Regions from separate parts of the Bacillus cihuensis genome, predicted to be linked through region 1. Evidence: riboswitches for the same ligand, from Rfam matches in the RefSeq annotation. Region 1 holds a riboswitch; the other holds the start of a gene.

Region 1 (16,300 bases):
TATTATTGCCATTCCCTATTATATACGGGGGAATTCTCATGCTCGCCGCCACAAGTTGACCATTCACTACAAGAAGCCGATAATCGCTTCCTTGGTAATAACGCTCAATAATATATGATTCTTCATGTGCTTCAAGACAGTTGACAACATTAAACAATTGTTCCCGATTCTTTATATTCGTCATCACCCCTTGTCCTTGTCTTCCTTTTAGTGGTTTAAGCACAAGTGGATAACCAATTAATTCAGCATTCTGGAAAATTTCCTCAATCGTCGTGGCAACCATTCCTTCTGGCACTGGCAAACCGCAATTTGTTAAAATATCCTTCGTCATTTGCTTATCACAAGAGTGTTCAACAGCCAAATTTGATGTTTGACTCGTAATCGTTGCTTGTACGAATTTTTGCTTCGAACCTGTCCCAAGTCTCAATAAACTATCGTCCCCTATATGCTGAACAGGAATATTTTTCAATAGCGCCGCTTGATAAATTGCATCAGTACTTGGTCCTAATTTGTTTGAATAGTATAGTTCAGCAATTTCAGTTACATACGATTCAATTTTTACAGGTTTTGAATTTGAGAGGATGCTTTCTACGATTTTTACTGCAGAATTAAATGCACAAAGACCTGATTTTTCTTCTTTATAACTATACGACACATAATAGATGCCTGGTTTTTCTCCTGCAATGGTTTTTCCGCGTTTCACATCAATTCCTGCTAAATTTTGAAGCTCAATAGCTATATGTTCCAGAATATGCCCCATCCAAGTGCCTCGTTTGAGACGATCAAAGAAACCACCAGTGTAACCTGGTGAACAGGTATGAGAAAGAAGTGAAGGAATGGATTCCATTAACGCTTCGTTGAAGCCTGGAATGATATCTGAAGGTTGATATTCCAATTCTTCGATATCCAACTCTATAAGCAAGGTAGGCGAATATGAAAAGTAATTTGGCCCCTTTAAATATCTGACTCGATTAACCTTCATTTCTTCTTCCCCTTTTTTATAAGTTGTCTGTTTACTAAATCAAAGTTATATCCTTTAGTAAGTGTATGAAGTATAAAGTTGGAAATCGTTAATTCCTCACTTCCATTTTCTGAAGCAATAATTTCTATAAAATCACTGTTTCTGCCATCAATAACTAATACTTGATGCTCCCCGTACACTTTAAATTGATCGTTCTTCACTAAAATAGCTGTATTTTCATCTATCCCAATCCCTATAATATCTTTATTTTCAGCAATGGCACTCAACAAGCGATCAAATCTACCTCTTTGAGAAAAATGCTGGTCAATGATGATTTTGTCGAGGAATCCAAAGCCCGCTCCGAGCTTAACCTTCAATTTATCATCGTCAAGTTTTGTATCCGCAGCAACGATCATTTGATGTGCCATAATGGATGCACCAGCGCTCGTCCCTCCTAGAATCAGCCCATCTCTCCAAGTTTCCATTAACGCATCATGAAGAACTGTACCTCTAATGATGGATGCCAGTCGACTTTGATCGCCGCCTGTAATAAATACAGCCGCCAGTGACTCTATGCGCGTCCGAATTTGGGGAGAATCAGCTTCTGCCCTATTTGTAATCGACAATATATCAATATCTTTTACACCTAATTGATGAAAGGTACGAATATAATCTTCACACACCTCTTCTGGAATCTCACTTGCAGTTGGGATAATTCCGATTGCTCCTGATCTTCCTTTAGCCAAATCGACAAACAGATGTAACACGTCTCCTTGTGGACATTTTTTTTCAGCTCCACCAATTATTAATAACTCACCAACACTCATGGATTTTGATCACCTTTATAGAATAATTTGTTTTCCAAATACACATCATGTACTTCTTTTGAAAAAATCATACCTATTTATTATGATTTTCCATTTTAAAAAATATGCATGTAGATACAAAATTCAAATAAATCTATGGGATTGGAATTTTATTAATGAGGAAGAATACGTGTAAAAAGGATACAAAAATGGGGTATTTGTCATGAATGAAAATTACCTATAGGAGGTTACTACTTTGCCTGAAAGAAAAGAAGTAACAAAAAATTCAAAAAGAAAAAAAGAAGGAAGGATGAGTTATAAAGGTCTATGTATGCTAATAGTTTCTGTTCTATCATTAACAGCTTTTAACACAAATCATACTATAGTTGATGGCAAAAAGCATGGAATACTAAATAATACAAATGCAAATACAACAAACTTATTCACGACAGTTACAACTAATTCTAAACCCGCTATCAAAAATGGACACTTAAATTACGGATTGTCTTCTGATACTCCTTTTACAGGTATTCTAAGCCATCTATTATATACGGGTAATCCAGATTCATTAATTTTGCAATTCTTTGATGAAAGTTTATTACAATCCGATGAGAACTATACGTTTAATAATGAAGGAGCTGCAACATATGAAATGTCTGATGATAATAAAACCATAACATTAACGATTAAAGATCATGTAAAGTGGCACGACGGAGCACCTGTAACGGGTTCGGATTTAGAATATGCATTCCTTGTAATTGGTAATCCAGACTATACAGGTGTTAGATATGATAAACAAATGCAAATGGTAGAAGGTATGGAAGAATACCATAAGGGAAAAGTAGATTACATTTCTGGCATAAAAGTTGATGGCAAAAAAATATCCATTACATTTAAAGAAGCTAATCCATCCATTCTAACAGGTGGCGTTTGGACCTATCCGATCCATAAAGAATATTTGAAAGATGTAGCCATTGGTGACTTAGAATCTTCTGATAAAATCCGAAAAACTCCAATAGGTTTTGGGCCGTTTCAAGTAAAAAAAATTATTCCTGGTGAAGCAGTTGAATTTGTTTCAAATGACGAGTATTGGCAAGGTAAACCTCAACTAGGCAGTATTTCACTTAAAGTGATTAACCCTGATTTAGCGGTGAAAGCTATTGAAACAGGCGAATTAGACATCGTTGAAATTTCAGCGGATCAATATGACCAAGCTAAAAATTTGCAGAACATCGAAACACTAGGATATGTTGGATTTGCCTATTCATATATCGGCTTTAAACTAGGGCATTTTGACCCCATATCTAAGACCACGAAAATGGACAATCCAAAAATGGCTAACATAAACCTTCGTCAAGCGCTTGCCTATGCGATTGATAATAAAGCTGTCGGTGAAAAAATTTATAAGGGGCTTCGTTTCCCAGCGAACACAGTAATACCAGCGATTTCTCACTATCATAACTCCAAGATTAAAGGATATTCTTTTAATCAGCAGAAGTCTAAACGACTATTGGATGATGCAGGTTATATCGATACAGATGGCGATGGTATACGTGAAGATTTAAAAGGAAAGAAATTTACAATTTATTTTGCTTCTATGAATGGAGATGCGAATTCAGAACTACTTGCACAGTATTACATTCAACAATGGGGTGATATTGGGTTGGACGTTCAACTCGTTGATGGTCGCCTTCAAGAGTTCAACTCTTTTTACGACATGGTAGCATTAGACGATCCTAAAATCGACATTTTTCAAGCAGCTTGGCAAGCAGGTTCTGATCCAGATCCATCTGGAATCTGGGATAAAAACTCAGATTATAACTATACCCGTTGGGTGAATCAAACGAGTCAAGATTTACTCGCAAAAGGACTTTCTCCTAAAGCATTCGATAAAAAATACCGTAAAGAAGTGTATGATGAATGGCAACAACTCGTTCATGATGAAGTACCAATGATTCCTACTTTATTCCGTTATAATCTTGCAGTTGCAAATCTACGAATTAAAGATTTTGACTACAAATTTACTGATTGGTCTAAAGTCGCTGTAACTGCCGAGGATGCAGTAAGATATTGAGAATCTTTAATTAGTAGGGGGCTTTTCTTCCCCCTCTGATTGTTAGTCCCGTTCTACTGTCGCTAATACCTTCACTCCGCTTCGGTAAAGCGACACTACGAACCCGATTGGTTCAACTAAATCTTTGAAAACCACAAAGGTAAGTTTCACTTTATCTCACCAACCTAGCTTTTACTGAAAGTTAACTGCCACCTATCTTCATATTACATTGTTATTGGAGGTTTGGTCTTGCTGGCGGTTAAAAGTGGGATAAAAGGATGACATAAGGATATCCAATAGCAAAGTACCAGTCCTCGCCATCCCAGGTTAACTTTCTGAACTTAGCAAAATTAAGTTGAATAATCGTATCACTTTTTCTATTGAACGAGTAGAAAAACGTTATAATAGAGTAACGCAAAGAAAGGAGTTATTTCTAATGGTCAAATTAATAAATAATCAAGAAATGGTTCAATACATAACGGATCTTGTATCAATTCCAAGTCCATCTGGTTATACAGAAGCAGCAATTTTATATGTTGAAAAGTTCATGAAAACAAGGAACATTCCCTATACCATTTCAAACAAAGGGGCTTTAATAGCAACAATCAAAGGAGCAGATGACCGTAAACATCGTCTATTAACTGCACATGTAGATACACTTGGAGCAATGGTAAAAGAAATCAAGGGCAGTGGGCGTCTGAGCTTAAGTATGATTGGTGGTTTTCGCTGGAACTCTGTTGAAGGAGAATACTGTAAAATCCACACAGCAGATGGAAAAGTTATCACAGGTACAATCTTAATCAATCAAACATCGGTTCATGTGTACAAAAACGCCGGCGATGCAAAGCGAGATGAAACGACAATCGAGGTCCGAATTGATGAAGTGGTCAAAACAAAGGCAGAAACAGAAGCACTTGGAATCTCAGTTGGTGATTTCATATCATTTGAACCACGAGTAGAAGAAACAGAAAGCGGATTTTTGAAATCTAGACACTTAGATGATAAAGCAAGTGTTGGCATTCTGTTGCATTTGATTGATATTATTCAAAAAGAAAATATTACACTCCCCTATACTACTCATTTCCTCATTTCAAATAATGAAGAGATTGGATATGGTGGGAATTCCAATATCACGCCTGAAACGGTTGAATATATTGCTGTTGATATGGGTGCAATTGGCGATGGTCAAACAACAGATGAGTACAGCGTTTCTATATGTGCTAAGGATTCTTCAGGACCTTACCACTACAAGCTTCGCCAGCATCTAATTGATCTGGCAAAGAATAATCATGTAGATTATCGGGTCGATATATACCCTTATTACGGTTCAGATGCATCAGCGGCAGTTCGTGCTGGCTTTGATATTGCTCATGGATTAGTAGGGCCTGGCATAGATGCATCACACGCATTTGAAAGAACCCATATTTCTTCATTGAACCATACAGCAACATTACTTTATCATTATTTACAATCAAAATTAGTCTAATGTTATTAGTAAATCATTACTACTCAATACTTTTTAGCTGATACCTATGGATGGCGTGTTAGAGAATTTTCTTTAAATACGTCATCCTTTGATGGTATTTTATTTCAATCATTTTCCTCATTTCATCCTCTTCTTTGTCTTGCATCAGCCGAACGTTTTAATGCATGTCCAATAAAATTTATACTTAACATAAGTACTAAAATGATCGCTGCAGCTGGTAACCAAATCCACCATTTATTCTCAAGGACATCAGGGTTTCTTGCATAACTAATTAAAGTCCCTAGACTTGGTGTACTTTCAGGTAAACCAAAGCCTAAGAAAGTCAATGCAGTTTCAAGCCCTATATTGCCTGCTAAATTCAAAGTGAAGTTTACAATAATAACAGAACTTATATTAGGTAATATATGATATAGAATGATTTTCCAATGCGGTGTACCTAATGTTTGAGAAGCTTGTACATACTCCAATTCCCGCTCAGCTAAAGTTTTCGATCGAATCAGCCTTGCTTTCCCTGTCCATAAAAAAATCGACATAATAAAGATAAAGTTCGTGACAGTAAACTTCGGTACAACAGTAACAAATACAATAATCATCATCGTTGAAGGTAGCGACATGATAAAGTCGATCACACGCATAATTACGTTATCGACAATTCCCCCAAAATAACCAGCTATTAGTCCTGCACATAGACCCATTAATGCTGTTAAAATCGTAATGCACAAACTTATTGTGAACGAGTTGCTGGTGCCAAAAATTAGCTGTCCTAATATATCTCGTCCAGCATAATCAGTCCCTAACAAATGTGCATCAGAAGGCATGAGATAGATGGAGAATATATCCACTCGGGCAATCGCTTTTTGATCTATCATAAAGGATGCTATATAGACACTTGCTAAAAAAATGAGAAGAAAGTAGAAAGATCCTAATGCAAGTCTATCTTTCTTTATTTCCTGCCAGATAATCTTAATTCCCGATGGTCTCCTATCTGCTAGTTGAACATTTTTTACTGCATCTGCCTTCATCTCTAACAACTTCCCCCTCTCTATTCAATTCGTATACGAGGATCAACCACACTTAATATGATGTCTGAGAGAAGAGTACCTAGCAAAGTTGCAAATCCAAGCATCATGACAATCGCTGTTACAACACTAAAATCCCTTAATCCAATAGAACTTACAAATAATTGGCCAACTCCTGGATAACTAAAAATCGTTTCGATAATGACCGTGCCACCGACTAATCCAGTAATTTCATATCCTAAAAAGGCTGCAATTGGTAATAAGGAGTTTCTGAAAATGTGCCGCGTATAAATTTGTGTTTCGGGAATTCCTTTAGATCTTGCAGTACGTGTATAATCCTTATACTTGTTATCGATAATTTCATTTCTCAAATACTGAACAGTGCCTACTGTTGCGATAAGAGCTGTACTTAAAGCTGGAAGAACGACATGATGAAGTTTACTTAAATAATAGGCAAATGTCCCAGCATCAACTTTTGAGTCCACACTACCTCCAGTTGGAAACCAACCAAGTGAAAACCCAAAAACGAATAACATAATAAGAGCAAAGATAAAAATGGGTGTCGCAAATCCTAAATAATTATAGCCAGTCACTACTTTATCAATCCATGTGTCGTTGAAGCGACCGCTTGCAATCCCCATCGGGATAGCAAGCAAATAGGTTAGGATAAGCGTTATTAATGCTAAAAATACAGTGTTCCAAATTCTTTCTGCAATGACTTCTGAAACTGGTATTTTATGAGTGTATGATTTGCCAAAGTCACCTTGTGCAATGCCAGAAATCCACCTTCTATATTGCTCATACCAAGGATCATTCAACCCCGCTTTTTCCCTTAATTCGTAAAGCCGCTCCGGACTTATTCTTGGATCCATAGAAACTCCTGTTAAAGCATCCCCTGGCATTTGTTTCGCCAACGCAAAAACAATTACACTTAGAAGAAATAACTGAGGAATCATCACAAGAAAACGCCTTAGTATAAACTTCCACATCCCTCTTACCTCCTACGGCATTGCGACTCTATGAGTGTTAGAGATTGGTTTTAAGTCGTAAGCTCTTCCATGATCATCGAAATATTCAGGATATAACTGCTCATACTCTTTCGCAATTTTTTTTCTTAAGCCTGTTTTTTGCGCGTGGCGTTCAGGATTTAATTCTGGAATAGCAGCAATCAGTCGTTTTGTATAAATATGCTGTGGATTTTCGTATATCTCCTCACTAATTCCTTCTTCCACCAAACGACCACGATACATAACTCCTATTTTGTCACACATATGTCGAATGACACCTAAGTCATGGCCTATAAATAAATACGTTAATTTAAACTCTTTTTGCAAATCTTGGAGGAAGTTTAACACTTGGGCTTGTACAGAAACATCTAAAGCAGAAACTGGTTCGTCAGCAATTATTAATTTAGGTTTTAGAGTAAGAGCTCTTGCGATGCCGATTCTTTGACGTTGGCCCCCAGAAAATTCATGCGGGTATTTATACATAGAATCTGGATTTAAACCTACTTTATCCAAATAATTCTGAACACATTTCTTTTCTTCACCTACAGTCAAACATTGATAATTCCGCAGAGGTTCAGCAATGATATCAGCAACCCTTTTTCTCGGGTTAAGTGATGAATATGGATCTTGAAAAATCATTTGAATATCTTGTCGAAATGGTTTCATTTGACCAAAGGAAAATTTCGAAAGATCCTGTCCATTAAAGACTATCCGACCTGAAGTCATATTGATTAGTTTCAAAATTGCTTTTCCAATCGTTGATTTTCCACTACCAGATTCTCCAACAAGACCGTATGTTTCACCCTCTTTCAGTTCAAAACTAACACCATCTACCGCCCTTACGTAATCAGAGATTGTTTTAAAAACACCACCACGGATTGGGAAGTGGACTTTTAAATCATCTATTTTAAGTAAGACCATATGCTATCTTCCCCCTTTACGATCCTTTAAAATAAAAATGTTTGTAGCATGTGCAACGTACTAAATGCTCGGGAGCGACTTCATGTAAATCTGGAGATTCCTCATGAGCATTACGAGATATCCATGGGATCCGGGGACTAAACCTGCATCTTTCTCGGTTCATATTTACAATGGACGGAACCATTCCATCTATCACATGTAACCGTTTTTTATTTGTTACTTGTGAGGGAATGGATTTTAATAACGACCTAGTGTATGGATGTAATGGATTAGCAAATATTTGTTTGACTGTTCCAATCTCAACAACTTGTCCAGCATACATAACAATAATTCTATCTGCTACCTCTGCAACCACACTCAAATCATGAGTAATCAAGATAATACCCATTTTCGTATCTATCTGAATGGATTTGAGCAATTCCAAGATTTGAACTTGTATTGTTACATCTAACGCAGTAGTAGGCTCATCTGCTATTACTAGAGATGGATTACAAGCAATAGCAATAGATATCATAACCCTTTGCCTCATTCCACCTGATAATTCATGCGGAAATTGATCATAAGTACGTGTAGGATACGGTATTCCTACTTGTGTTAATAATTCTATCGTTCTTAGTCTTCTTTTTTCTTTCGATAGCTTTGTATGAAAAGTCAAGTTTTCTTCAATTTGATCTCCAACCGTCATTAATGGATTCAAAGCAGTTAAAGGTTCCTGGAAGATGATCCCTATCTCTTTTCCCCGTACTTGATTCATTTGCCTTTCAGAAAAATCAACCAGATTTCTTTCTTTATACTTGATTTCTCCTTCGATCTTCGTCCGTTGGTGATTATGCAATCTCATAATCGATAGAGCTAATGCACTCTTTCCACATCCTGATTCGCCAACAACTGCTACGATTTCATTTTCAAATACTGAAAAAGAAACATGATCGACTGCTGGATAATACTTTTCTTTTATTTTAAACGAAGTGGTTAGATTCTCGATTTGCAGGATTGGTTTCTCCATCGAATTTGATTCTCCTTTATTGTCTATTAGCAAAATGAATATGAACTATTTATTAATAGAACTTTTTCCGATAAATACACGAGCTGCTTATTTATACTTTTATTACGAACTGAATGAGATGAACAAAATTTATACCTAGACGCCGAGTTAAGCATCTCACATTCTTAAAGTACGATTATTTTATTAAAGGCGATAAATAAATTCCTATTCTTATCTTTATGTAAACGGCTTTAATATAGAACATTCTCTCAACAATTCTCTAGTAAATTAAAACTTCACTTCCCTACTTCTTTCATGTACATATTAATAATCAACACAAGAGGAAACTCATTTCTAGTTCTTATATTAAGGCTCTTTTCGTAAAGATTGTTGTTTTTAGCAAGAAACCAATTCGAACAAATGTTGATTGTAGTGGAAGGTGCGAGACTCCTGCGGGAAAAGCGTGTTGAGGGAGACCCCGCAAGTGCAAAGCACTGAGGAGGCTTCTGAGACCGCCCGCGGAAAGCGAGTACCTGCAACGGAAATCAACCCGGGTTATTAGTGTAAAAATGATTGAAAAGGAACAAAGTATGTGAAAACAGCCTTTATTAAAGATGGTCTATGTAGTCGAAAGATAGTTTCATGAAACCCAAACTTTATTGTCCAAAACAAAAACGACCTTTTTTAAGGTCGCTCTGTTTTTTAAAGTCGGTGAGTCCCAAAAATATCGGCAATTGCTTTTGTATCTTCTCTTCGTTTTTTTCTCGCTTCTGCTCTCACCACAGCTGATTCATATAGTTTTTTCTCCATCTCAGACTGCGGAATAATACTAGGCACATATGTTGGTTTTTCATTTTCATCTAGAGCAACGAATGTCAAAAATGAAATTACGCATAAATTCCGACTACCAGAAAGCAAATCCTCTGCAATTACCTTGACAACTACTTCCATCGAAGTTCTGCCTGTATAAGTGACAAATGCCTCTAAACAGACAGCATTTCCTTCATGGATTGGATGGAGAAAGTCGACAGAATCCGTTGATGCCGTAACAACAGATCTTCTTGAATGACGCATTGCAGAAATAGCCGCTACATCATCTATGTAGGCCATTAATTTTCCACCAAACATCGTTCCATTATTGTTCGTATCCGGTGGTAATACTAAACTTGTTTTTACCACAAGTGAATCTCTGCAATATTTCTGTTCTTCCATTATTCAAACTCCCCTGTCCAATTCAATCTCTTTTTACGAGCAGTAACCATTTCCCAAAAGGTTTAATTTTTAGCTAAACGACCATAATCGGTCTAAATCAAACAAGATAAACAAGCTCACTGCCCATCTCTTATTTTACTTTACATATATCGAAAATACCCGTAGTAACTGAAGTTTTAATTTTCTGGTGAACAATACATAGGGACGTAATTTTTCTTAGACCTTCTAGTAAATAGCATAATCTCTTTTAAAAAAGAAATATCACGCTACCAATCATTTTATATTTCATGTATGATATGCTTACAAACTTGTATGGCGTTAAAACGCCACCATTTACCATGAAGGATTAATCATGTAGCACGCTACAACCAGCTAATGACAATGGTGGCGGTGCGGAGTCGGATTTTAAGGTATCTTCTAAAATAAAATCTGTATATCCTAAAGTCAAAGATCGGCTTTAGTAATAAGTCACAAAGCCCTGCCCCATGTCCTTCATTCAAAAAATATTTTCATTCACCAAGAAGGGGTATTGCACATGGATCATTCATTACAATTTCGACTTGCTTCATTAGAGGACTTGCCAAGAATAGTGGAAATTTACAATTCAACCATAGCTTCGAGAATGGTAACAGCTGACATTTTGCCGGTATCCGTTGAATCAAGACTAGCTTGGTTTCATGATCACATTCCTGATAAAAGACCATTATTTGTAATAACGTTAGATGATCAGACTGCCGGTTGGCTAAGCTTCCAATCGTTTTATGGAAGACCTGCATATAACACAACTGCTGAAATAAGTATCTATTTGGATGATTCGTTTCGCGGGAAAGGTCTTGGTGGACTTGCTATCCAGAAAGCCATTGATTTATGTCCATCTTTAAACATTGCTACAATACTCGGTTTCGTATTCGGTCACAATGCACCAAGCATTAAATTGTTTGAGAAATTCGGTTTCGAAAGGTGGGGTAATCTGCAAAAAATCGCCTTGCTCGACGGCATCGAACGAGATTTAATCATTTTAGGAAAAAGAGTGATACACGAAAATAGGTTTAAGTAAAACTTCAATCAGTGGGGGGCTTTCATCCGTTAATCCGGGATAACAAAAGGATGTCAAATCGGAAGCTCGTCACTGGTCACATTATACTTTATGTGTTAGTACGAGATCTCACCTTTCCAAACATCCTCTTATATATGACTATTTCGATACATCTTCTAGTAATCTTTACCATATTGTACATCCTTGAACGGCGTAATGTTGAAGATATTTATTAATGTGTCAAGCTCTTGACTCGCTCTAATTGTTTGCTTATTTGAAAGTCCAAAACCCTTTGCTAGCTTAATCATTTCTTCACGCTTTTTTTCAATTTCAATGGATAATTGAAGGAAAGATTCCATCACTACCTCACACTCCATCACCTTTTTGACTTATTTTAAAATAATTTTAGAGTTATCTTCAAATAAAAGCAATATTTTACAATAAAAGTTCCACTTCATTATTATAGAATTCGCAAAATTGTCACATTTTATACATTTTATACATTTGTAAAGTAAGGAATCAATCTAAACGGACAAAACAAAGAGGATGTCCAATATATAAGATCAGTTCCCACAACTACTACTTACAGTTTAAATGACGTGTATTGTAACACATTAAACGATGTAGTGTGTGCTGGATCAGACTCTTTTTGGACATCCTCTTTAATAAAATTAGCTAATCGATATATTTAATTTGGCATCCTCTGCTAAGTGACAATATTTTTAATAGAAGAATGCTCTTTATTTTGTATTTGTGCAAATTCTTTTTCTAAAATATTTAAGGATACATCATATAAATGTTTTTGATCGGACGTTTTATACACTCCGTGGGATAATAATAGTTCGATTAATAACGCTTTTTTATTTTCAATCATCTTCATAATTTCTGACATTCCGTACACCTCTTACTTTACTTCACTATTTTTTATTTTGGCTCTGTTAAACTTGCCTGTTGATTGGAACATAAGGCGGCAGCATTTGCGGGCGGTCCGGGAGCCTCCTCTGCGCTGTGCGCCTGTGGGTTCTCCCCTTTGACTAGCTTTTCTAAGGAGTCACACGCCTATCGCTCGTGCCCCAAATCAACAATGAGCTTTAACATTGCCTTTATTTTAATAAATGATTATTTAACAAGCTTATTTAATATAAAATTTCTTCAACAACTTTATATACCATCCCTACAAGCACTTCAAACATTATTTTAGTAAATTAAAACGATCATACGACCAGTTTGTGAGAAATATAGCCTTTTAATACAGTTAGATTACAACTAGAAATACGAAAAGCCTCTTCTTAAACAAGAAGAGGCTTAATTGCACGATCATTAGACTCTTCTTATCTTCCAAGCCTTCGCTTGTTGGATGTGGCACAGTGCTCATGTGAGTCTGTTGCCGAGGTATCGCTGGGCCAAGTCCCTCCACCTCTCTGGATAAGAATTATAAATTATTTATGTTAATGCCATTATACGATGTATTCCAATTTAAGTCAATAGACGTCTTATTCATCCTGTAAAACAGTGTTTTTTGTTTCTTTCCCCCAAACTAACACAACAAATGCTCCCAACAAGATTGCAATTGTAAAAATAGTAAAAACAACATTAAGTGAAGTTCCCGCTGCAACAAAATATCCGATTAGAAGCGGCCCTAAAACTCCACCAACTCTCCCAACAGCAGCAGCCATCCCCGCTCCAGTTCCTCGAATCGTTGTCGGATACTGTTCAGGAGTATACGCATAAAGCGCACCCCATGCTCCTAAATTAAAGAATGATAATAGCATCCCCGACGTGATGAGCATCGGTAGTCCCTCTGCAGCTCCGAAGAAATAGGCACTTACGGCTGTTCCAGTTAAATACGTGACAAGAACGAATTTTCTGCCCAGTCGTTCAATTAACCATGCTGCGGTAAAATACCCAGGTAGCTGAGCTAAGGTCATAATTAGCACATACTCAAAACTTTTGATCAAACTAAATCCTTTCATTACCATAACACTCGGAAGCCATAAAAACATTCCGTAATAAGAAAACACAACACAAAACCATAGAATCCATACTACAAGAGTTTGTTGCCTATGTTCTCTTGCCCACACACTCTTGATATTTTCCTTAATCGTTGGCTTCCTCTTCTTCTCAAGGGCAACATACTTTGGAGAATCCGGTAGATGCAAGCGTAAATATAGGGCATAAAACGCGGGAAGAGCACTTAAAATCAACGCGATTCTCCATCCGTATTCAGGAATAACAAAATAGGAGATTAAAGCAGCAATAAGCCAGCCCAACGCCCAAAAGCTTTCGAGTAAAACAACCACTTTCCCTCTTTTTTCAGCAGGTACGCTTTCTGAAACTAGCGTTGAAGCAACTGGAAGCTCTCCGCCCAGCCCCATCCCAATAAAAAAGCGCAGTACTAAAAATAAAGCCAAAGATGTAACAAGTGCTGATACGCCACTGCCAATAGAAAATAATAGTAGGGTAATGATAAACACTTGCTTTCTTCCAATACGATCAGCCATTATTCCGAAAAGTAAGGCACCAAACACCATACCTATCGAATTAATACTTCCAATCCAGCCCACTTGTTGACTCGTCAAATGCCATTCTGCTTGTAATGCCACCAAAATAAATGACAGCATACCAACGTCCATCGCATCAAACATCCAACCGAGTCCAGCTACGCCAAGCAACCTGCGATTAGAAATTGTTTTTGTTTTCCCTTCCATGACAGTCCTCCTGAACAAACGATAATTTCACTATAAATACTTCGTTATTTTACCATAAAGAGATCGACCATAGCGTTAATTTGCTTACTCAAAAGCTCCCTTGAAGCCGATTAATAAGCTGAAACTTCAATCAGTGGGGGCTTGATTGTTAGTCCCGTTCTACTGTCGCTAAGATCTTCGCTTTCGCTTTGACCAATCGACAATACGAACTAAGGTTCAACGAACTCAGACTAAGTACGCAGCATCCTCATGTATTCGTCTAAGTGACCCACATCCTGTGGGCGCAAACTAAACCTCTGCGCAACTTCTCGGTAAGTTTCACTGTATCTCACCAATCGGGCTTTTACGTCAAAAAGCGAGGCGACTGCCCAGCCCCGACAAGCATAAGATGGAATACGGCGTGGCGTAGTTTACCACAGAGTATTACAGATTATGACCTCGAGGGGCTAGGAGCCGCAACTAGATTAGGCAGTTAACCCCCACCTATGCTTCTTAGATTCCTCTAAGCCTTTTGAAGTGGAAGTCTTGACTTTCCGTTAATGCGGGATAAATGGACTCATCTCACCGGTAAAACAAATACATAATTCATGCATAGCGCGTGTACAAGAGGTGTATAGCAGTTTTCGTTCACTTTCCAGACCATACTGATCCTCTGAGGCATTGTAGATAATGACAGCGTCAAATTCTATTCCTTTTGCCAAATATGAAGGGATGATCATCACTCCATCAGTAAATGTAGTTTTTCCAACCCCTATTCTCTTAAGTTCCATTTTCCCCTTCAATTCTTCATATGCAAGAATCGTTTCTGCTTGTGTTTTACAAATAATCGCAATCGTTTTATGCCCAGATTCTATAAATTCCTTTGTTTTTTTCAAAACCTCTGATGTATGATGCTCCTGATTTTCACAATATACGAGTACAGGTTTTTTTCCTTGACGGTTAAACGGTTCTATTTGACTCCCATCTAAAAGTAGACTTTTTGTAAATTCAACAATTTCCTTCGTTGAACGATAGCTTCTATTCAAAATTACCTTTTCTGTTTCATTTTTCTCGAACAAATAAGTTAAAATGTCCAAACCTTCATTGTTTCCGTGCGCATAGATCGTTTGGTTAAAGTCACCTAAAATAGTCAGTTTACTTTTTGGAAATAAATTCTTTAAAAAGGCAAACTGAAATGGTGAATAATCTTGGGCCTCATCAATAAATAGAAATCGAATTTGTGAATTGGTCGCAAAGCCTTCTAATTGTTTTTTCATATATAAAAAAGGTGTCGCGTCTTCGTATAACAATCTACCATTACTAAGTTCATGTATGGTTAAACTTCGAATTTCCTTCCAGTCGGTAACCGGCCATTCTGTTTCTAACATTTTTTTGTAAATGGAGCGAACATCAAGAAAATCGAGTGACTTTATTTTCCTGTACAATGGTTTAAATCGCTTTTTTACGACATATTCACTAAGAATTCTTTGCTCTTGTTCCACCTCATCAAAAGAATCTCGCTCATCTTGTTGTTTATTTGCAATCCGATAGCTTCTCAGATAGTCTTCTTTTTCTAAATATTGGATTTCTTCTTCGACCCATGCTTCTTTCCTCTCTAACTTTTCAAACTTTTTGATTTTTTTCAATAACCAGCCAGAAACTATCTGTAAACGATTAGGGATCGATTTTTCACTACCTAGTTCATAAAAGTACTTGGAAATTTCCATCGCTGACACAAGGAGCTTTCCACGAACTTTAATATGTTTAAATACTAATCCTTCGCTCTTCAACGTTTCCAAATATTCATTCATGCCTTGTAAATAATTGAGTGACGATTTATATTGGATGCTATTCATTCTAGTTGTATATTTCAGACTTCCCTTATTATTCAGCACGAATTCTAGTTGGTCGAATACATCTTCAATTTCAAATTTTTCTCCGAGCATTGCAAGCAAATATTGTTGAAAGGTCGTCTGCTGCATATTATCTTCACCAAGCTCAGGCAAAACATTCGCTACGTAACTATTAAAAAGAGGGTTTGGTGAAAACAATAAAATATTCTCAGCACTCATTCCCTCACGATATCTATACAATAAATAAGCAATTCTTTGCATGGCTGCAGAAGTT
Region 2 (16,300 bases), on a different contig from region 1:
GGAAGGATGGCACTTTGTTTGTATTCAGAATACGGTTGTTCCGTACCAGATCTACTCTATCCATTTTATTTGTCGTACATGAAACAATAAGCTGAATAGTTGGAGGATAAGACAGATGCTAGTTGTCTAGGTATGTAAAATAAACTTATCCTTCATTACGAATTACGCCTAAAAGAAAGAACATACCAATCGTTCCTACTGCAAATATGATTTTGATTATCCATAATACAAGTTCATCCATTACTTAAAACCCCCTTGTCCGTTATTCGATAAAACCATATGATTTAATTATAACATATTCCGCTAAGATAAAACCAAAAATGGAACAATTAGGATTGAATTAAAGTGAGGCCATCTTAAAAGCAAATGATTAATCTATACAATCGCCTGTAGATCGTATATAAAATTGATAAAACAATTATATAAAGTGAATCGAAGTCATACTTTTAAGACGTCCTCGTTATTTTTTAGATCATACCTAATGCTTTTTTCGTCATGGATCCTACTATTCCATCTGCTTGAAGCTTTCGGTTTTTTTGAAATTCTTTAACGGCTTTTTCCGTTGCTGGACCAAATATACCATCATTGCCATTTGTAGAATAGCCTAATGAAGTTAGTTGTTTTTGTAATTCAATAACCTCTGCACCTTTACTTCCACGTTTTAAAGTAATTACCGTTGATACGGAATTGACAGGGCTACCTTTTACTTTAAAACCACTACTAGCCGCAATGGATTCAAAGTTTTTTGTAGAATTTGTAATTACGACAGGAGTATTTATAGATACAGTTTCAAATAGCCACTTCACATCAGCATTGTACATGCGAATGCAGCCAGCGCTTACATAACTACCAATAGAAGCTGGATTATTATTACCGTGAATAGCATAAGTCGTTCCTTGTGTTTGCCTAGCATTCAAGCCAAGCCAACGATTACCTAAAGGGTTTTTTGGAGATCCTCCTGGGATATTACCTTTATAATAGGGACGATTGACAATTTTATTGACAATTTTGAACGTTCCTTCAGGTGTGTAATTATTCTTACTGCCAGTGGCAACACTAAATGTTTTTTTTAGTTGATTATTCTCATAATAGGCAAGCTGATTCGTGTTTTTGTTAATAATAATCAATTGAGATTTTGCAGCAGAAGTAGTTCCAACACTAAAAAATAAACAACATGCCATGATGATTACGGACAACCATTTTTTCATCCTTTTCCTTCCTTTACATATTATTTTTAATATCATCACAACATTATATGGTTTGGAATGTGATTGGATGATAAAAAGGTTAAAGGAAAAGACTAATTTGTAGGTATCAGATAATGGGGGCTGGATGAGTGAATTAATGCTTTTTTTTAAAGGCTGTTTTCACATACTTTGTTGCTATTCAATCATTTTTACACTAATAACCCGGGTTGATTTCCGTTGCAGAGGCGGTCTTAGAAGCCTCCTTAGTGCTTTGCACTTGCGGGTCTCCCTCAACACGCTTTTCCCGCAGGAGTCTCGCACCTGTAACGAAGATCAACATCTGTTCGAATTGGTTTCTTGCTAAAAACAACAATCTTTACGAAAAGAGCCTTTTTGAAAGTCTGTATTGGAAAATCAGATATAGGTAGATTTGAGCAAATATAATTGGTCCTTTCTGATTTCTAAAAAGTAAGTGAGCTTAAAGCGAAATTACTCTTTTCTTAATAATGGCTGAAAATATTAGTGATACATATGCAATTCACCAAATCTGTATCAGAAATTCTTCACAAATAAATTGTTGCTAAATACACTATTTTAGATGATCAACGCAAGGAGGGAGCCGGTTTGTCTGGCAAAAACGTAGATGAAATCATTCAACAAGGAATACATGGACAGAAGGAATTAAAACCTGAAGAAAGAAAAAGATTCCTTGGTACGATTCGAGAACGAATTATTGCTGTTTTGACACAACCACAAGTGAGGGATAAAGAGGTCTATCACGAATTTTTGAATTTGATGAAAAAGCACCCGCAGGCATTGTTATTTGCAAACGGAAATATGGAGTACGCTTCTCTAAAAAAATATATTGAAGCAGCCCGAGTTAACAAAATCCCATATAAGATGGTGATTAATAAAGATTATAACACTGACATTGGCCTTGTTTTAGCTTATGAGTATGCAATTGATAAAGAAGAGATTTTTCTAGAAAAAAAAGTTACAAACCTTGAAGTCGCCAATGTAAAAGAAAAGGGCTCTTTGGCTAAATTAGCGAGTTGGTTAAGAGAAAAACGCCATGAAGTAAAGGGAAAAAGTAATTCATAAGAATTAAGGATGTCCCAAAAAGGATTTGACAAAGTCACGACACTGTATGTGACCCTATACTTACGGGGCATCCACATCTCTTAGTTTTTTAGGGAAAATTGGCAATTGAAAAATACCCCATATTACATAATCCAATCCATAGAAGCTGTACAATGAAATGGGGATAGAGTGAATTGTTATAGTATGAAGGGAAACCTACATTAAATATAGTAGAAAAAACAGTTAAGTTTATTAAAAAATTCGGAAAATTAGGTTATTAATGCTTGAACTTTGATAGCAGGAGGTAGTACAATGAAATATAGAATTTTTTATAAATTATTATCCACAAGGGAGTCTTGGTAATGAAGGAACATGACATGGAGATCACACTAACAACAACGAAGAAAGAAAAGCCGAAATCTGATCAACTAGAATTTGGGAAAGTGTTTACTGATCATATGTTTATTATGGATTATACTGAAGGAAATGGATGGCATGATCCAAGAATCGTTCCTTATCAATCGATTACACTCGAACCCTCTGCAATGATTTTTCACTATGGACAATCTGTATTTGAAGGAATGAAAGCATATTATACAGATGACAAAGATATCGTTTTATTTCGTCCGGAAAAGAATTTCCAACGGTTAAATAAATCGAATGATCGTCTTTGCATACCTGAGGTAGATATCGATTTTGCTTTGGCAGCATTGAAAAAATTAATTGTTATTGATAAAGAATGGATTCCAGATGCAGAAGGTACATCACTCTATATTCGACCATTTATTATATCTACAGAGCCGTTCTTAGGCGTATCACCTTCTTCACGCTATAAATTTATCATTATTATGTCACCTGTAGGTTCATATTATAAAGAAGGAATTCACCCTGTAAAGATTGCAGTTGAAAATGAGTTTGTGCGGGCTGTCGTAGGTGGAACCGGTACAGCGAAAACAGGCGGCAATTATGCGTCTAGTTTAAAAGCGCAAAAAGTATCTGAAGAAAATGGCTATTCTCAAGTACTTTGGCTTGATGGTGTTGAAAGAAAATATATTGAAGAAGTAGGAAGTATGAATGTATTTTTCAAAATCGACGGGGAGGTAGTAACGCCTGCACTAAATGGCAGTATTCTTGACGGTGTTACTAGATCATCGATCATTGAAATGCTTGAACATTGGAACATTCCTGTTTCACAACGGAAAATTTCCATGGAAGAGGTATATCAAGCTCATCAAGAAGGAAAATTGGAAGAAGCATTTGGTACTGGAACGGCTGCTGTCATTTCACCAATTGGCGAGTTTTTCTGGAATGATGAAAAACTCATCCTCAATGGAGGAAAAACGGGTGAATTATCAACGAAATTATACAACACGATTACTAGAATCCAAACTGGTAAAGAAGAAGATCAGTTAGGGTGGGTCACACATGTTGAAGAAAAGGTTACTCAAAAATAAAAAAAGGGCAAGCAAATGGAAAATCCAGATGCTTGCCCTTTTTTAAGCATGGTAGCGCAATGAAACGTTTTATTTCTTTTTAGCTGGTAGGTAAAGAAGTAAAAGACAAATAATGATAAGGGGTTGAAATAATGCAAATTACTTCTCCGAGCTTATTGACGAAAGAAGATATGCAAAATCCTGATAAAGTACCTGCGTGGTTAATTCAGGAATACCAAACCTTTCATAACATTGTAACCGATAAGACGTTTCCATGCTATTTTGGAATGAAAGCTGAAAATAAGGGTGAGCTTCGCTATGCGTACATAACTCAAGATGATTGGACCAATCTACCGAAAGCGATTGAAGAATTCCTAGAATTATTTCAGGAGCCACCATATATTCGACATGGGCTATTTGTTTTTGTTGAACCAGAAAAAGAAGAGGGGGATATTGCGCATTTTCGAAATTATTTTTGGAATGTTTTGCAATATTTGCATGAGCATGATCCGAAAGAATGGCCCAAAGACAAACCGAGAGACCCGGAACACCATCTTTGGGATTTTCATTTTGCGGGAGAACCTTTTTTCATATTCGGTAACGCACCTGCCTATAAACAGCGGAAAACTCGTGACTTAGGGAGAGGGCTTGTGCTTGGAATTCAGCCTAGAATGATTTTCAACGGACTTGAAGGAACAGAAAAAGGTGGGATTATGTCACGTGAAAAAGTAAGAGAACGCGTTGAAAAATGGGATAATCTACCTAAGCATCCGGATATTAGCCATTATGGTGACCCAGAACATAATGAATGGAAACAATTTTTTATCGGTGATGATATTGAACCTATACTAGGAAAATGCCCGTTTCACCATAAAGATTTCATGTAAGAAAATTAATTTAGGGGAGTCTAATGATCGTCTAAAACACAAAATAGGCTTCACTTTTTCAGAACAGACAGGACAAAAAATATCTTCTGTCTGTTCTTCACTTTCTGACATCCTATCTCAATAATAAAATGAATTTATATCCAATGTAGAAAACAATGGTTGAAAGTTTAAATCTGTGAATATTACCTATGAAAGGCTTCAGTTGTATCCTGTTTCATGATATAAAACCCACTCCAAGCAAATACAGCCGATGCAAGATAAAAGATACTGCCGATTGTCAGAAAATCAACTAAATAACCTGTGGTAATAACAGCAATTGCTACACCAATTGATGTCCAAATATGATAGTGGCCGATTTCTTTCCCAGCTGTTTCTGGTTTTACAGAACGAGCTATAACAGTTTTTTCCGAGTTTTTTTGTACGGCACCTAATAACCCCATTACAATCTGCAATACATAAACATGCCAAATTTCATAAGCGAGCGGAAAAGCGAGCAAGATCAGTGCCATACCCCAAGAATAAAGGATCAACAATACTTTATCTCCAACACGATCAGCGAATTTTCCAATTGCAGAATAACTCAGTGCTGCTGTTAATGCGAATAAACCATAGGCCCAGCCAAACTGAGAATAGCTGCTGCCGGCATTTTTCAATAGTAAAACATAAAACGGAAAAATCATACTAGCTGCCATACCGACAGTCCCTTGATAAATAATAAATCGTCTATAATTCATTGGTGGTACTCCTTGTAGAATAGATTCATGAACCGCCCTTTAGGATCATACTTTTTTTTCAGGGCAAAGAATTCAGCTGTTCGTGGGTACGCTTTTTCTAACTGTGCTCTCGTAGGATATTGATAATACGGAAGATAGTAACTTCCTTCGTGATCTAAGGTTATATCTATCATGTTTCGGATTACACGCTCCGTGTCTTCAATACGATCTTTACTTGTCCCTTGGTTAATAAGCATAACGAGGGCAAACATATCATCTTTTGCATAACTCATAACTGCTTCTTCATTTTTCTCCACATAGCGGACGGTGATATTCAATAAGTTAAAATCTTTTTCATTTTTAAGCGAATCCCTAAGATCATCGATATAAGCAGAAAATTGATGAACTGGAACAAAGTATTCCTGTAATACTTCTGTTTTGTTAAAACTATCATACTCCATAAATGTGGAATCGGATCGCATGGCATTATTTCTAGTAATGTATGAATCATTAATATTCTCATTGTATGTGTTTTGAGTAGTCCAAAACATATTTTTCCCCCAATCATTCAAGCGAGCAAGTCCGAGAAAGAATTTGGGTATTGCAATGATTGTTTCTCGTTTTAACGAACTATACTTCTCTAACTGTGATCGGTCATCGGTTTCGTAATAATCAGTTACATACATTTCCTTTAATAAGCTGTCAGGTGCAACCGAGATTCTAGCGAGATGCATTTTTACGGCGTCGTTTTGAAGGACTTCACGGGTAAAATACGCGCTATAATCATCATAAGCTATTGATTTTGTTTGAATTTGATAGAGTTCATCGTCTGTCAATTGAAAAGTGACATCAAGAATTACTCCGAATAATCCATAACCTCCTATTACTGCATGGAATAACTCTGAATTCGTATCACGACTTACATTAATGATTTCACCCTGTGCGTTTAATAGGCGAAATGATTCAACAGTTTCGATCAAGGCGTGATGGCGTATGTCACGACCATGCACATTTACACTCAATGAACCGCCTACTGTAAAAATATTTTGTGACTGGCTTACTTTTAAAGCAAGACCATAGGGATTGATGAATTTTTGAATATCTGCCCAAGTTGCTCCACTTTGAACCGTAATTTGCTTTTTATTTTCATCTAATTTCAAAATTTTATTATATTGTTTCATATCAAGTAGGATTCCATTTGGATATAGCGTTTGCCCACCTTGACTGTGCTGCATACCGGCAATGGATATTGGATCATGATGGGTGTTTGCGTTTAATACAATCTCTCTAAGCTTATCTTCATCATCACTAGATTTAACTGCTTTCATCCTAACAGGCAAGAGACGGCCTTTATCTTCTACTACTGGATTTGAAAGCTGAAATTGAAAGTATGATAATGAGCATATAAATATTACCAAATAGATTAAGATAGCGAAATAACGATACTTGAAAATTAGTCTCGCCTCCTTTTGGAAAAATGTAGCTATACTTTCCTATATTACACCATATTATGAAAGATGCTCGACATTTTCGAAAAAACACCTAATTATACAGATTCATACATTTTCGATATAATGGGAAAAATAATATAAAAAGGGGGATAAATTATGACCGCATATTCGAGTAGAGCTGATGTTAAAGTAGAGGAAACTTGGAAATTGGAGGATATTTACGAAAACGAGGGAAATTGGGAAAAGGATTTTCGATCAATCTTGAATAGTGTGGAAAAGTTAAAGGCATTTGACGGGAAAATTGACGATGCAGAGTCATTATTTGGTTATTTATCACTTAGTGAGGAATTAGGGTATACATATAAAAAGCTATATGTATACGCCATGCTTCAAGTGGACTTAGACACAAGAGTATCCACTACACAAGGTTTGCTTGATCGCGCTAGTCAATTAGGGCAAAAAATTAGCTCCGCAACTTCGTTTTTTATGCCATTTTTATTAAGTCTTGAAGAAAGTACATTAAAAGCATACATAAATGAAGTAGAAGGACTACGCTATTTCGAGGATGATTTGCTCGATTCTTATCGTTTTAAAACGCATGTACTAAACAAAGATCAAGAAGCGATTCTTTCACAGCTTGGTGATGCCCTTTCTTCTCCGCAAAAAACATTTGGCATGATTAACAATGCTGATATTAAATTTGGAGAAGTGACAAACGACGATGGTGAAAGGGTTACTTTAACACGTGGTATGTACAGTAAATTGATTGAAGATCAAGACCGAAAAAAAAGGAGAGAGGCATACAAGTCCTACTATCAACCTTATATCCAGTTGCAAAATACAATTGCCACGACTCTTTCTTCAGCAATTCGAAACAATACGACGATGGCTAAAACAAGGAACTATCCATCTGCTCTTGAAAAATCATTATTTTCAGATCAAGTCCCAACAGAAGTATATAATAATCTTATTTCGGCAACGAAAGCGAATATTAAACCGATGTATGACTATATAAAATTACGTAAGAAGCATCTAGGTGTTGATGAATTACATCCATATGATTTAAGTGTTCCGCTTGTACAAGAGGCAAAGGAAGATATCCCATATGACGAAGCGTTTGAAATCATGATACAAGCTCTGAAGCCACTTGGCGAAGAGTATGTATCGACTCTTTTGAGCTTCAAAGAAAATCGTTATTACGATGTAAGGGAAACCCCAGGTAAACGATCTGGCGCTTATAACTTAGGTTTATATGGTGTTCATCCATTTGTTCTATTAAACCATCAAGATGATTTGGACAGTTTATTTACATTAGCACATGAATCTGGTCATGCAATGCATTCGTATTTCAGTTCAAAATATCAACCACAAATATCAGCAGGTTACTCCATCTTTGTTGCTGAAGTGGCATCAACCGTGAACGAAATCCTATTAATTCGTTATTTAATAAACACAACGAAAGATCTGAATAAAAAGAAGCATTTACTTAACCATTTTATTGATAGTTTTAAAGGGACTTTCTTCACACAAGTCATGTTTGGAGAATTCGAAAAAATTACTCACGAAAAAGCAGAGAATGACGAACCTTTGAATGCTGAAGTATTCAATACGATCTACGAAACGATATACCGAGAATATAATGGGAAAGATATCGTTTTTGATGATGAAGTTAAATTCGGCTGGTCTAGAATTCCCCATTTTTACCGACCGTTCTACGTTTATAAATATGCTACGGGATATGCTTCTGCTATCGATATCGCAGACCGGATTTTATCTGGTGAGGCCGATGCACTAAAACAGTACTTAATGTTTCTAAAAAGCGGCAGTTCAGAATATCCTCTTGAATTGCTAAAGAAAACTGGAGTCGATCTTACTAAACCCGAGCCGATTGAAAATGCGTTAAAGATATTTAGTGAACTAGTGAAGGAATTTGGCGAATTATTGGAGAAGTAATATTTCAAAAGAGGCTAATCTCAGCAAAGGTTTAATTCTTTGCTGAGAAAGCCTTTTTTCAATCAATTATGATACTTTGACAAATCTTGTGAAATGCGTACTATTGTAAAAGAACATGAATTTATTATTAAAAGGAAGATATAATGAACTCAACGGTAAGCTATATAAAAGAATGGCAATCAGCATTAGATAATGAAATCCGCCATTTAAAAAAGTACGGAAGTACAAAATATCACGTTTTGAATGGTCATTTGATAGATCAGGTAGACGGGTTTACTTATTACTTTGAAACGGTTGGTTCACTAAGGATTCCAGTCGGATCCATAGTTCGTCTGGAATGGGGAGGGATCAAGCAAGACGGATTTGTCCTCTCCTCTGAAGGCAAAAGCATCATTTTATTATTTGAAAAAACACTTGGTGATTTGATTTCCGAAGCCTACCTTTATCATGATCCATGGGAGCTGTTGGAGCAATTAATTGAGCGCCTAGACGAAATGAAGAAAAGTAAGAAAAAGCGGCTTCGAGTCAAACGGTTGATGGACCCGTCGATGGAGAGCAGGCATCCGATAGCTCAGGACCACAGCAGTGTTAAGGAGCTTTTTTTACGTTCTAATTTTAATCCTATCACTTATGTTTGGGGACCCCCGGGAACTGGAAAAACATATACTTTGGCCCGAACAGCAGCAAATCATTATTTTAAAGGGAAAAAACTATTAGTTCTCTCGCATAGCAATCAAGCCGTTGATGTACTAATGGCTGAAATTTCCGCGTTTACAAAAAAGAAACAACGTTTTAAAGAAGGCGATATACTTAGGTATGGTTCGCATACTGGGGAAAGTTTAGCTAATCATCTTGATATCATATCAAGCCAGTTGTTGGAAAAGTTTGAACCTGATTTAGTTGAGGATAAGCAAAAATTAACTGAAGAGAAAAGGCTCTTAAAACAAGATCTATCTGGCTCATTTAGTAAGCGTGATACAGACCGATTGATTGAATTGGAAAAAAAGCTAGGTAGAATTATAGAAAAGTTTCACCGTAAAGAAATGGAGCTCGTGAAGCAAGCGAAAATTGTTGGTAGCACATTGGCTAAAGCAGCGAGCGACAGCACGATATTTGAAAAGGAATATGATGTAATTATAGTTGATGAAGCAAGTATGGCTTATGTGCCACAAGTTGCGTTTGCTGCTTCTTTAGGCAAAAACATCATCGTTTGCGGTGACTTTAAACAATTGCCGCCCATTGCTTCTGCACGTGATGAATCAGTGAATAAATGGTTAAAGGAAGATATTTTTCATCGTTCAGAAGTCGCGAATGTAGTGAATGAAGGTAAGCTCCATCCACATTTGTTTCTACTTAAAGAACAACGGAGAATGCATCCGGATATTTCCGCTTTCACGAATAAATTTATTTATCATTCCCTTGTTGGCGATCATAAGAGTGTACTTATGAGCCGTGAAGAAATCACAGGGAGAAGGCCGTTCCCAAACCGTGCTTTAATGCTATTAGAGACGAGTGGTACAGGTGAACATTGCATAACAGAGCGTTCATCGAAATCAAGAATAAATCTTTGGCAGTTGTTCATATCGTTTCAACTACTTCATGAAGCATATTCAAGCGGCTCACGCTCTATTGGCTATGTGACACCTTATCGTGCTCAATCTTGTCTTATGGATTTATTATTACAAGATATTTATAAGAAAGAGCTTGAACTAGCAGATATTATCGCTGCAACAGTCCATCGATTTCAGGGAAGCGAACGGGATGTAATGATATTTGATACAGTTGATAGCTATCCTGAAACACGTCCTGGCATGCTTTTGACAGGAAAAAATAGTGAGCGGCTTATTAATGTTGCGATTACGAGAACAAAAGGAAAATTCATTCAAGTGAGCGATGCGGACTATATTCGAAAAAAGGTATATCTAGGCAAAACATTACGTAAACTTGTGGACCATCAAGCATCTTACGGATATACAGTAAGGCCGAAGGATATTGGGAAGTGGATTCAAAATCAACATCCGAAGCTCCAATGGATGCATGCACGTAAACTAGATGTTCTAAGTAAGGATATTAAAAAAGCACGCCATTCTATACTATTGTCAATACCTGATACAGGAATTGTTACGGAAGAATGGATAAATATGTTGAATAGTAAAGAACAACATGTCAAGATTACACTTATTTCAACTCGTCCGGTTCCCGGCTTGGCAGTAGTAGAACAAATTGAAACTAGTGTTGCATTTCCTTTCATCATTATTGATAAGCAATATTTCTGGTTAGGTGTTCCACTTGAAGCAGCGAGCAGACTTTTACCACCTTATGTGGCAGCACGCTTAGATTCAGTAGCAGTAGTTGAACATTTTCTTACACAACTACCTGGGATAGAATAGGAGTAACTAAAAGGGTCTGGACACATTAAAGATGTGTCCAGACCCTTTAATTTATCCTACATTAATAGAAAGTCAAAATCCTAAAGACTTAGCAGAATTGAAGAAGAGTAGGTGAAATACAACTGTCTGTAAAAACCCGATTGGTGAGTTCTAGTGAAACTTACTCGTGCCTAATGGCGCTTATATACCGTAAGTTTTTCGTTTAGCGACAGGAAAATAAGGCTTACCATCAGGGAGAAATGAAAAAATATTGATGAAATTTTCATATTATATCTTGAGCAATTAGATTACGTGCATCATAGTATGTTCTATGTGAGTAAGTATTATTCAAACAATTCCGATGAAAGATATATGAATTAATCTTGACTTTTAGTTATTAGAATATTATGATAAAAATAATTTAATAATACTTATCAAGAGAAGCCGAGGGACTGGCCCGATGAAGCTTCAGCAACCTCTACAACTAGTAGAAAGGTGCTAATTCCTGCAAGCATATGCTTGTTAGATAAGGGTGACTAATGTAAAAGTCCTCTTTCTTTCAGGAAAGAGGACTTTTTATGTTAATTCGTACAAAGGATAATTACTATTTTACTAAGAAAGAAGGTCAACAAATGCCTAATGTTGTAATTTTATCTGGAAGCCCTTCAGCACCTTCTAGGACTGATTTTGTTTTAAAATTTGTTCAATCATTGTTAGAAAAGGAGAATATAACGGTAACGTATGTTTCCGTTTTGGATATTCCTGCTGAGGATTTGCATAATGCACGCTATAATAGCAGTGAAATTAAAGCGATTGCAAAGTCAATTGAGGAAGCGGATGGTGTAATTATTGGTTCTCCTGTCTACAAAGCTTCCTACACAGGTGTGTTAAAATCTCTAATCGATTTAATTCCAGAAGGTGCGTTTAAAGGAATTCCAGTGTTACCAATAATGGTCGGTGGGAGTAAAGCACACTTATTAGCAATCGATTTTGCCTTAAAACCGCTTATTACCACTTTAAAAGGAAGAGCCACTCAAGGGACTTATATTATAGATAACCAAATCGATAAAGAAAATAGTTTACAACCTATTACTGATCAAGATATACAAGCACGACTTAATAACGATTTAGAGGAGTTTCTCCAAATCATTAAACAAACTAAAGCAATAACCTCTTAAGCACATTTTTAGCACCATATTTCATCATAAAAAACGAATGGGTGGTAATGATTATGACTAAAAAAAGAATATATTTAAATGCATTTGATATGAACTGTGCTGGACATCAATCTCCGGGTCTTTGGACACATCCGGACGATAAATCGTCTACGTACAAGGATGCTGAATACTGGACACATCTTGCAAAAGTACTGGAAAAAGGAAAATTCGATGCCATTTTCTTGGCAGATGTTCTTGGAACATATGATGTATACCAAGGTTCTCGTGATGCAGCAGTACGTCAAGGTGCTCAAGTTCCAGTCAATGATCCTGCATTTGTTGTTCCGATCATGGCACAAGTTACAAAGCACTTAGGATTCGGTTTAACTGCGTCGACAAGCTATGAACATCCCTATCTATTTGCTCGGCGAATCTCGACATTGGATCATTTAACAAAAGGAAGAATCGGTTGGAATATCGTTACATCTTATTTAAATAGTGCTGCACGTAATCTTGGCTTAGATCAACAAATTAATCATGATAATCGTTATGATATAGCTGATGAATATTTAGATGTTGTCTATAAATTATGGGAAGCTAGTTGGGAAGATGATGCTGTCGTAGTGGATAAGAAAAAAGGGATTTATGCAGATCCAGAAAAGGTTCATGATATTAATCATGACGGTGAATTCTATAAAGTTCCAGGAGCACATCTTTGTGAACCTTCACCACAACGTACTCCCGTAATATTTCAAGCGGGAGCATCACCAAAAGGAACAAAATTTGCAGCAAAACATGCAGAACTTGTTTTTGTTGGCTCAACATCAATGGAGCGCACCAAAAACACAGTAAAGGCTTTTAGAGAAGAGGCAGTGAAGGCCGGTCGAAAAGCAGATGAAATAAAGATTCTTACATTGATTACGCCAATTGTAGGTGCGACCCAAGAAGAGGCTGAAGCTAAATATTTGGATTATAAAAAGCATGCCAGTTACGAAGGCTCACTTGCATTATTCGGTGGCTGGACTGGTGTAGATATGGATGGTGTTGACCCTCAGGAAAAAATTCAATATGTTAAGAATGATGCCATCCAATCAACATTAAAATCGATGTCCGATTTTACCGTTGAAGAAGTTGCTGAGTTTATTGGAGTTGGCGGAATGGGACCTGTTGTGGTTGGCTCTCCTGAACAAGTCGCTGATTCTTTAGAAGAATGGATTGATGTAACAGGTGTAGATGGTTTTAATATTGCTTATGCGGTTACACCTGGGACTTTTGAAGAATTTGTTGAATATGTGATTCCAATTTTACAAGAGAGAGGGTTAGTCAGAAAAGAATATGAAGATGGAACCTTACGAAAGAACTTATTTGGCAGTGATTATTTGCCCGATCATCACCATGGTAGACAATTTCGTAAAAGGCTGTTACCGGTAGCTAGCGTGTAACTTATGAAATAGATATATTGTTGTACATTTATCAAAAAATACACGACTCTCTGTAGCTTTATATAAAATTAATCATGAAGGTCGAATAACAGACAATCAAATTATTGATTGTCTATTTTTTGCGATGAGAAATTTAAAGTCTAGGCATACTTTGTGCAATTTTTTTGTTTCTTTTATATGATGGCTGTAAGTAATCAGATATAAAACAAAATGGTGTTAAAAAGCTACTATTTACCATGAAGGGTCTAACATGAAGTACGCCTATCTTAATGGTGGCGGTTCGGAGCCGGGATTTCGGATGCTTTCAAGAAAAAAACAGTAGACCTGGTAAATAGATAGGCTATATTAGTAAGTCTCGAAGCCTGTTCACCTATGTCCTTCATACAAAAAGAATATAGAAAGAAGATGATTAAATGTCTCACAACAAAAAAATGCTGAGTGAAATTCCTTTATCAGTGCTGGATCTTGCAAACATTACAGAAGGTAGTACACCAGCTGAATCTTTTAAACATACTTTAGATCTAGCGCAGCATGTAGAAAAATGGGGCTTTAATCGTTTCTGGTTAGCAGAACATCATAGTATGCCAGGAATTGCCAGCTCTGCAACGTCTGTAGTAATCGGCTATGTGGCAGCTGGAACCTCTACTCTAAGAGTAGGTTCAGGTGGGATTATGCTACCGAATCACTCCCCCCTTGTAATAGCTGAGCAGTTTGGAACTCTTGAATCTATGTATCCTGGTCGTATTGATTTGGGGCTTGGACGCGCACCGGGAAGTGATCAATTTACAGCTATGGCACTTCGTCGTGATATCAGAAATACCGGCGATGACTTCCCAGAACAATTAGAGCAACTTCAGACATATTTTGATGCCAATTCCCGTCATAATAGAGTTCGTGCAATCCCAGGTGAAGGTTTAAATGTCCCAATCTGGTTGCTTGGTTCTAGCGGATTCAGTGCAAAGCTTGCTGGAAGACTAGGTTTGCCTTTTTCTTTCGCAAGTCATTTTGCTCCGGAAAATACAATGGCCGCTCTAGAACTATACCGTAGCAACTTCCAGCCATCAGACGTCTTAGCAAAACCTTACGCAATGGTTGGAATTAATGTCTTTGCAGCAGACACAGAAGCTGAGGCCGCTTATTTAGCCACTTCTTATCAACAGCAATTCTTAAGTCTGATTCGCAATACACCTAATCAGCTCCAGCCACCAGTAGATTCAATGGATGGTCTTTGGACACCTTATGAGAAAGCATCGATTCAAAGTAAGCTGGATGCAAGTGTGATTGGGAACCCTGAACAAGTCAAGGAAAAACTGCAAGCATTCCTTGATAAAACAGGTGCTGATGAAATGATCATTAACTCTGGCATGTTTTATCATGAGTCTCGACTTCGTTCATATGAAATCATTGCTGAAATCGCTGATAAAAAACATTCATGAGTGTCTGCTATATAACCAAACGATGAAAAAAGTCAGCTTCTCAAATCGTATTACAGCCTCTGGATGAAATTTCAGGGGCTTTTTTTAGATAAAACTTATGAAAATCCGGAAATATTAAAGAGTATAGTTCATTTCCCAACAAGAATACCAATAAATCGACGAACCCTATCAAAGTTGAAAATAATATCTAGCAAGCATTTTGAAGATATTTTTGCTAAAATAAATACATAGGGATATAGAAGCTTAGCAGGTATTAAATATGTTTTGGCTACTATGTGTCGATATTTTCATTTCTTTATTCGTGTAACGTTAAATCAAAAATATGGAGAACAACAATGATTTTACTAATCGATAATTATGATTCTTTTACTTACAACTTATATCAGTATACTCTTCAGGCTGGTAAAGAAGTCACAGTCCGGCGCAACAACGAAATCTCGTTAGATGAAATTAGAGAAATGAATCCTGAATCTATCATTCTCTCCCCAGGGCCTGGAAATCCAAAAGGAGCTGGGATCTGTCTTGAAGTAGTAGCGAAATTTCATCAAAGCACCCCCATTCTGGGGATTTGTCTTGGGCATCAAGTGATTGCCGATGCGTTTGGAGGTCGAGTTGAAAAGGCCGAACAACCTATGCATGGGAAAACATCGATGATCACCCATGATGGAAAAGGAGTCTTTAATGGGATTCAGGACTCATTTTTGGTTACCCGCTACCATTCCTTAGTTGTCAACGAGTCGACGCTTCCTGAATGTATCGAGGTAAGTGCAAGAACAAAAGACAATGTTGTTATGGGGCTTCGACATACAAAATATCAAATTGAAGGACTGCAATTCCATCCTGAGTCAATATTAACGGAACATGGTCATACTCTAATTGGCAACTTTCTTAATAAACAATAAAGTGAAACTTCAAACAGCGGTGGGCTTCTTCCACCCTGCTTGTTAGTTGAACCAATCGGGCTTTTATGGGCAGTTAACCCCCCTATGCTTCTTCGATTCTTCTAAGCTTTGGGTGGGGGGATTACTGTCCGTTAATGCGGGATAAATACGTTATGTAAACGGGGTAGCTATCATGAATAAACGCGCTGAGAATATTCATATTCTATTAGAATTTAATAAAGAATGTAGGTTATTTCAAAATCCATTAAAGATTATTGAAGCACATACAATAGATGAGGTGTTAACAGCCT

Evidence for each region. Region 1 has a riboswitch for S-adenosylmethionine ahead of fbpA (Fur-regulated basic protein FbpA). Riboswitches for the same ligand answer to the same signal wherever they lie in the genome.
Region 2: it holds a riboswitch for S-adenosylmethionine, as region 1 does, so the genes downstream of both, ssuE (NADPH-dependent FMN reductase) here and fbpA (Fur-regulated basic protein FbpA) in region 1, are expected to answer to the same signal.

What each region holds. Positions count from the first base shown of each region.
Region 1 is NZ_KI632497.1:383,548-399,847, forward strand. Features, by position in the region: gene cphA (cyanophycin synthetase) at 1-982, opposite strand, end outside; gene V179_RS0120075 (cyanophycinase) at 979-1,788, opposite strand; gene opp4A (oligopeptide ABC transporter substrate-binding protein) at 2,078-3,841, shown strand; gene V179_RS0120085 (M42 family metallopeptidase) at 4,257-5,306, shown strand; gene V179_RS0120090 (ABC transporter permease) at 5,429-6,328, opposite strand; gene opp4B (oligopeptide ABC transporter permease) at 6,349-7,314, opposite strand; gene V179_RS0120100 (ABC transporter ATP-binding protein) at 7,327-8,253, opposite strand; gene V179_RS0120105 (ABC transporter ATP-binding protein) at 8,270-9,259, opposite strand; gene V179_RS0120110 (acyl-CoA thioesterase) at 9,941-10,450, opposite strand; gene V179_RS0120115 (GNAT family N-acetyltransferase) at 10,986-11,507, shown strand; gene V179_RS28415 (aspartyl-phosphate phosphatase Spo0E family protein) at 11,663-11,845, opposite strand; gene fbpA (Fur-regulated basic protein FbpA) at 12,193-12,378, opposite strand; SAM riboswitch class I at 12,815-12,918, opposite strand; gene V179_RS0120130 (MFS transporter) at 12,980-14,194, opposite strand; gene helD (RNA polymerase recycling motor HelD) at 14,731-16,300, opposite strand, start outside.
Region 2 is NZ_KI632495.1:850,775-867,074, reverse strand. Features, by position in the region: gene V179_RS27720 (L,D-transpeptidase family protein) at 468-1,208, opposite strand; gene V179_RS0110030 (YueI family protein) at 1,812-2,288, shown strand; gene V179_RS0110025 (branched-chain amino acid aminotransferase) at 2,630-3,721, shown strand; gene V179_RS0110020 (YqcI/YcgG family protein) at 3,853-4,587, shown strand; gene V179_RS0110015 (MFS transporter) at 4,770-5,321, opposite strand; gene V179_RS0110010 (FAD-binding oxidoreductase) at 5,318-6,640, opposite strand; gene pepF (oligoendopeptidase F) at 6,908-8,704, shown strand; gene V179_RS0110000 (AAA domain-containing protein) at 8,848-11,094, shown strand; SAM riboswitch class I at 11,502-11,606, shown strand; gene ssuE (NADPH-dependent FMN reductase) at 11,652-12,251, shown strand; gene V179_RS0109990 (LLM class flavin-dependent oxidoreductase) at 12,305-13,672, shown strand; gene V179_RS0109985 (LLM class flavin-dependent oxidoreductase) at 14,086-15,108, shown strand; gene V179_RS0109980 (anthranilate synthase component II) at 15,444-16,010, shown strand; gene pabB (aminodeoxychorismate synthase component I) at 16,183-16,300, shown strand, end outside.